Linked DNA regions of Runella sp. SP2. The protein of the gene in region 2 binds, or shares a complex with, the protein of the main gene of each other region. Links are inferred from orthologs where the notes say so. Each region holds a gene or a part of one and is shown on either strand. Other genes may lie near its edges.

Region 1 (3,274 bases), 1.3 Mb from region 2 along the record:
ACCCACAAGGTTGCGTTGAATAAATTCGTCTAACATAGAAGCACGGTACGACCATTCGTTTTCTAACTCGGTTTTTCCAATCAGCAAAACCCCAAGTTCTATCTCTTTTTGTACCGCCACAAAAATCGGGTGTGTGGAAAAACCTCGTTTACGAATTTGATAAGAGGCTTCTTTGAGTTGGTCAGAAACTTTGACAAAATCTTGTGATACTATGCCCAAAAGTTGTTTGTTCACTTCGGGTGAATTAGCATCATCCATTAAGGTATTTTCGTTGCTGTGATTAATCATGTTTTTTAAATGTCGAATGTAAAAGGTCAGATTATCGAATAAAATCTGACTAGAGTCGTGCTGCCAAAAGCAAGCTAAGATCTTTGTGTCGCATCGAAAACTTCTTTGCGATAAAAGGATTTGTCAATGTACCACGATGCGTATAAACTCCTTTACTGAACCAACGGCGCGCGTACATCATTTCCTCGACGCCTCCTAACGAACCCATTTTCAACAACATAGGCAAAAAGACGTTGCTCAGCGTAACACTTGCCGTGTGAGCCACCCGCGATGCAATGTTGGGCACACAATAATGAATGACGTCGTATTGTCGGTAAATCGGGTCTTTGTGGGTCGTAATTCGCGAGGTTTCGATGCAGCCTCCTTGGTCGATGGACACGTCGATAATCACCGAGTTGGGTTTCATTTTTGAAACCATTTCTTCGGTAACAACGTAAATATTTTGGCCATCTTCGGGGCGCAGGGCACCAATAACGACATCGGCCCGCTGCACGGCTTCCGAAAGTGTATCTGACTCAATAATTGAGGTATAAATGTGCTGTCCAATGGCATATTTCAGCCGTTGAAGGCGGTAAATGTGTTGGTCAAAAATTTTGATTTCTGCCCCAAGTCCCAACGCTGTACGCGCAGTGTATTCTGCCACGGTTCCCGCACCGATGATGACTACTTTGGTGGGTGGAACTCCCGTAATTCCGCCCAAAATTATCCCTCTCCCCTTGTTGGCACTACTCAAATACTCGGCAGCAATAAGCATGACGGTACTTCCTGCAATTTCGCTCAAAGAACGTATCACAGGCTGACCACCAGCGGGGTCTTCGATGTATTCATAGCCAAGTGCCGTAATATTTTTCTGATTGAGGTGCTCGAAGTACGAACGGTCGCGGGTGGGAAGATTGAGCGCCGAAATAATGGTTTGGCCATTTTTCAGGATTCCAAACTCTTGCTCTACGAGGGGTTCAATTTTAAGGATTAAATCACTCGTAAAAACCTCTTGGGGCGAAAACACAATCTGCGCTCCTGCTTCGCTGTACTCATTATCGGGAAACTGTGCGCCTTCTCCCGCTCCCTTTTCCACAACGACTCGGTGACCATTTCGTACCAAAATCGCCACGGCTTCGGGCGTCAATGCAATGCGATTTTCTTGCAGGGATATTTCTTTTGGAAGCCCAATCAACAAGCTTTGTTGGCTTGTTTTGAGCGGGGCAAGCGCTTCTTGCGGATACAAAGCTGTTTGTTGCGCCAATTCGCCAAAACCCATCATGTCCAAATTAGTCGATTTACGTTTGTTGATTTATGCTTTTTTGAGAACCTCCAGTTTCCGAAGCCCATCTGGCAGGCTCGAAATATGGATTTCTACATAACTTTCTGGTAAAAGTTCTTCGATTCGGTCGGGCCATTCAATCAAACAAATATAGCCAGAATCGAGGTATTCTTCAACCCCAATATCGTACGCCTCAGCCGTATTTTTTAGTCTATAACAATCAAAATGATAAATCGTTTCCCCGTCGGCGGTGATATATTCATTCACAATCGAAAACGTCGGACTTTGAACGTTATTCATCACCCCCATGACCTTCCCTAGCGCCTTCACAAACGTTGTTTTTCCCGCTCCCATGGCTCCATTCAACAGCCAAATGGTTTCGTTTCCACAAGCTTGCAGGACTTTGGCAGCCACCTGTTCGATGTCTTCTAACCCAAAACGTTCGATGCTCAACAATATCATTTTAAAGTATGCCTTGTTTTTTAAGATCTTTGCTCAATTGCTCCATCAACAACCGATGTGCCTCAGGATTGGGGTGTCCATCGTACGTAAGCTGGTATTGTTTTGCTGGATAGGGAAAAAGTTGACGATAATCCAGCACTTTCATGCCCCGTTCTTTCAATAGAGCAGGCATAGGTGAATCCTTTTTCAAGGCATCGGGGTACAAAATCACGTAAAACTTATCATTTTTAAACTGCTTTTTGTACTCGTCTTCCGTTGCTTTAATCAAATTTGCCGTCAATTCGTAATCTTTCGGGCGATACACAAAAGGGAAATCCATCGCAAAATGCTGACGAACTTTGCTTTTAAACAACATCATTCCAAAACGGTATTTCAAAGGGTGTGCAAACCGATAAACCCCTTGCGTTTGCATGGTTTTTTCATCAATATCGGGAAAATAACCATCGTACATACCAATCCAGCCTACTGACGGAATAGCTCGGTTGACGTGGTCTTCGATGTAAGTATAAATCCCAATACCGTCTTTTTGCGCCACTTGTTGCACAACATTTTGGTGCTGCAAACGAGCCAGTGCATGTCGTGGAGAATAACCAAAGAAGCCATAATTGTACGCCTGAACGTCAGCGTTGCCTTTTTGGAAATAATAAGGCATGGTTTCATTGTCCCGTACGGCATCTCCGTAGGTAAACGAGCACCCAAAAAAAAGCGCGTATTTATTTCGCACAGTTTGTGCAGAATCGGCAAAAGGTGTAATCCGCCGCGAGAACGAATCGACCTTCATCGGAATTTGAATAAAAGGCTTTCCGTCCAGTGTTTTAGCCCAAATAAAGGTATGGTTTGGAATGGGCTTACGTCCCAAAAATTCGTCAAACGCATAACTTGAATCATAAGCGGGTCCAGCATACTGGGGCCCCGTTGCTGTGGTAGGTTGTTTTTGACCCGCATCGTGAATCCATCCAACGGCCGTTTCCACACCCAAAATCACCAGGACAATCGTTACCACCGAAAGAAGGATATTTTGTAAAAGAGGTGATGAATTTCTGATGAGTAGCGACAACGATACCAACGACACCGCCCAAGCGGCTACGCGAAAGCCAATCAGGCGCAAATCGTAGTCAAACCAAACGCCATCGCCGTTTCCCACAAAAAACTCAACCCCAATAAGCACCACTAACAACAGCGTCACTAGCGATATAAAAACGCCCAGTCGGGCAAGCAACGTTTTATTTTTTTCAAAAAATTGCATTCGTAAAAAGCTGTTCA
Region 2 (3,318 bases):
GACGGGTTGAACCAATCTTGACCCCATTTCGGTACTCTTCTACCAGAATAGCAAAGGTGAATCTGCCCAATTGAGAAGCTCTTACCGTAAGAAAGCCCGTAGTCGGGTGAATTGCCAATGCGGGATTTCCTGGAATGGTATTGGAAAGTCCATAGCCTGCCGCCCATCTAACTTCGGGATAACTGCTGCGCGATTCGCCTAGTCCTCGCGGATTTGTTTCATTGGTGTAACCATTGAGGGGAGTAACTAAGGTGTATCTTAACTCATCACCATCCGCATCAGTAGCGCTCATATTCATCCTAAATGGCCTATTAATACAAATATATTCACCGTTGGGGATACTGAGGTCGGGGGAAGAATTACGAAAAAAAGTGCCGTTTTGCGTAAGGGCTGGAAACTCCAACGTAAAAACCAGTCCGACGTTTTGACCTCTATTTTGAAGATTGTCCACCCCAGCCGTCCGACAACAACGTTCCCAAATGATGTAATACCCTTGAGAATCGTTATAGCGTGCGGGGCTCAAACTAATAGCGCGACTATAAATTTGGGCAACGGTACGGAGTTGTTGGTTTCCCGCACAAGCTTCATTTTGATAAATGATAGGTTTGTTTTGGTTTACTTGTTGTGGCAACTCAAAAGCGTCCATTCTCACATGGTCGCTTTTACGAAAGATGTACACAGTAGCACTTGCGTCGTTGTTGGAAAAATCACCTCCTACAACTGGATTGAGTGTAAGCATGTCAGAGTAGAGCGTGAGGGTAAGAAGGTAATTACCCTGCGTTGGCTGCGCTATCATCCGAAAATCACCACCAAAAATATGGACAGCCCATCCATCAATTGAAATAGACAAGAAAAGTACAAACACAAAAATCACTCGCTTCATCATCCTGCATTCAAAACGTTAAGGGTTGTTTTAAAGGAATTATAAAGCTAGTGATTTTGTGGTTATGATGATAGGTTATTGCTAGTCAATGATTTAAAATTTAAAAAAAAATTATTAAACGGCCTCTAAAACGCCATGCGAGGCAAGGGACTGACAGTTTGCTCGCAGAAATCGGCTTCCTCAAATTTGAAATGAGAGGCCATCGCAATCATCGCGGCATTGTCGGTGCAGTACTCAAAACGCGGGATAAAAACATTCCAATGTTCTTTTTCCCCGAGTTCCAAAAGCGATTTTCGTAAGCCCGAATTGGCGGATACGCCCCCTGCAATCGCAATGTCAGAAATCCCCGTTTGGCGGGCTGCTTTGCGGAGTTTTTGTAACAACATTTTGATGAGCGTATGCTGCACACTGGCACAGATATCGGCGATGTTTTCTTCGACAAACTGTGGGTTTTCTTTGGTTTTACCCTGTAAAAAATACAAAATGGACGTTTTGATGCCGCTAAATGAGTAATTGAGCCCAGGCATTTCGGAGAGGGGGAAATTATAAGCCAACGGATTTCCTTGTTGGGCGTGTTTGTCAACCAACGGGCCGCCCGGGTAGGGAAGGTTGAGCAATTTGGCGGTTTTGTCAAAGGCTTCTCCTACGGCGTCGTCCTGCGTTTCACCAATAATTTCCATGTCGAGGGGCGAGCGCACCAGCACAATTTGGGTATGTCCACCGCTGACCGTCAGGCACAAAAACGGAAAGGAAGGAGTTGGGTCTTCAATAAAGTGTGCCAATACGTGCGCCTGCATGTGATTTACCTCAATGAGCGGGATATTCAGCCCCAAAGCAAAGGCTTTGGCAAACGATGCGCCTACTAATAATGCGCCCAAAAGGCCAGGCCCGCGCGTAAAAGCGATGGCATTCAGGTCTTTTTTGCTTACTTTTGCATCCAGAAGCGCCTTTTCGACCACAGGGACAATGTGTTGCTGATGGGCACGAGAAGCCAATTCGGGAACAACCCCACCGTATTTTTGGTGAATCACTTGTGTCGCTACAATGTTGGAACAGATTTTGCCGTTAGAGATAACGGCCGCGGAAGTTTCATCACACGAAGATTCGATGGCTAAAATAGTTGACATTTGTTGAAATTTTGCGTTAATTTTGAGCAGTCGCCCAGCCCATGAAACGTATCATTTGGTACATTCTGAACACACTTTTTATCCTCTTTGTCACAGTGGTGCTGTTGGCAGAGATGATAAGCTTGTGTATTCAATTTCCACTGATACAAACCTCTCTCGTAGGCTACGTTACCCAAAAACTTTCTAAAGAACTACAACACCCGACTTCCGTAGGAAGGGTAAGCATTAAATGGTTCAACGCCGTTTCGCTCGAAAAAGTTGAGATTCGCGACCGCAAAGGCCGCCCCATGATTCAAGTGGAGCGCCTCGACGTCAACCACGACTTTTTGGAGCTGGCGATTGGCAAAGATAAAAAGACTTTTGGCACTTGGCTCGATGAAGCCACGCTTTACCGTCCGTCGGTGTGGTTGGTAAAGAACCCCAAAACGGGCGATTTGAACCTAGACGAATTTATTGCCCGTATCGAAGAGCTGACTTCTAACCCCAATTCTCCCCCTGGAAAAAAAGACCAAAACGTCCCATTTTATATCAAGCAAGTGCATTTGATTGAAGGGACGTTTCGTTTTGACGATCCTCGTGAGCAACGGATGTCGGGTAAAGCCTTTGATTACAACCACTTTACTTTGAAAGGTATCAGTGGTGAGGCCAAAAATTTCATGGTCTTGGGAGATACCATTGCCTTGAAAGTTCGAGGACTGCATACTTACGATAAACGCACCAATTTGACGGTGAAAGGGTTGAATTCTAACGTGATGTACTGCCGTACGAAGCTAGAGTTGGCAGATTTGTACGCGCCCATTGGTAATTCAATCATCCGCAATTATATTTCCTTCAACTACGACAAGCCATCGGCTTTTGGCGATTTTAATGCCAAAGTATTGATGAAAGCCCACATTGACAGTTCGCGGGTTCGGTCGGAAGATTTGGGCTGGTTTGCCGATTATTTGTTTACCCTCAACGAAACTTGGAAAGTCCATGGGGATTTTCTGGGAACGGTCAATGATTTTAAATTGACAAACACCGATTTACGTTTTGGTAAAAATAGCCGTCTGCGTGGAAAAATAGCTTTCAAAGGAGTCACAGAATTTGCGACCTCGTTGTTGGATTTTGACATGGTTGAGACGCGGGTCGATGCCGCTGATTTGTACCAATATTATCCCGAAAAATCGTTTAATGATTTGGCGAAAAAATTCGGGGTTGTTGATTTCTCGGGTAAATACAAAGGTACAATAGACCGCTTCAACATGAGCGGGGATTTTAAAACGGCGATGGGACAAATCAACGTCCGTGCACTGGAGATGAACCTTG

Evidence for each region.
Region 1: the proteins of tsaD (region 2) and tsaE are in contact, whole or in part, in a crystal structure (PDB 6N9A), measured with the Thermotoga maritima proteins. The link is inferred for Runella sp. SP2 from one-to-one orthologs. Residues at the interface, in WP_004082750.1 of Thermotoga maritima: Cys10, Asp11, Arg49, His50, Leu82, Gly84, Gly135, Gly136, Glu154, Thr155, Leu156, Asp157, Asp158, Ser159, Glu162, Asp165, Lys166, Arg169, Leu170, Tyr175, Lys213, Thr214, Leu217, Tyr218, Gln221, Arg222, Asn324; in WP_004082108.1 of Thermotoga maritima: Leu37, Gly38, Lys46, Lys57, Val59, Lys60, Ser61, Thr63, Phe64, Thr65, Leu66, Met67, Val69, Pro71, Tyr82, Arg83, Leu84, Asp86, Asp88, Phe89, Asp93, Ile128, Asp130, Glu131, Arg134.

Annotation. Positions count from the first base shown.
Region 1 is NZ_CP031030.1:1,766,536-1,769,809, reverse strand. The notes cover bases 296-3,204. They hold tsaE (tRNA (adenosine(37)-N6)-threonylcarbamoyltransferase complex ATPase subunit type 1 TsaE), read right to left. Parts: upstream 2,012-3,204; coding sequence 1,580-2,011; downstream 296-1,579. Other genes in these bases: DTQ70_RS07430 (hypothetical protein), read right to left, coding at 2,013-3,204; DTQ70_RS07440 (alanine dehydrogenase), read right to left, coding at 338-1,549. Outside these bases: DTQ70_RS07445 (hypothetical protein), read right to left, coding at 1-288; more of DTQ70_RS07430, read right to left, coding at 3,205-3,257. UniProt on the Escherichia coli protein: Required for the formation of a threonylcarbamoyl group on adenosine at position 37 (t(6)A37) in tRNAs that read codons beginning with adenine.
Region 2 is NZ_CP031030.1:3,091,654-3,094,971, reverse strand. Bases 10-2,962 are described here. They hold tsaD (tRNA (adenosine(37)-N6)-threonylcarbamoyltransferase complex transferase subunit TsaD), read right to left. Parts: upstream 2,011-2,962; coding sequence 1,009-2,010; downstream 10-1,008. Other genes in these bases: DTQ70_RS12950 (translocation/assembly module TamB domain-containing protein), read left to right, coding at 2,052-2,962; DTQ70_RS12960 (gliding motility-associated C-terminal domain-containing protein), read right to left, coding at 10-886. In the rest of the region: more of DTQ70_RS12960, read right to left, coding at 1-9; more of DTQ70_RS12950, read left to right, coding at 2,963-3,318.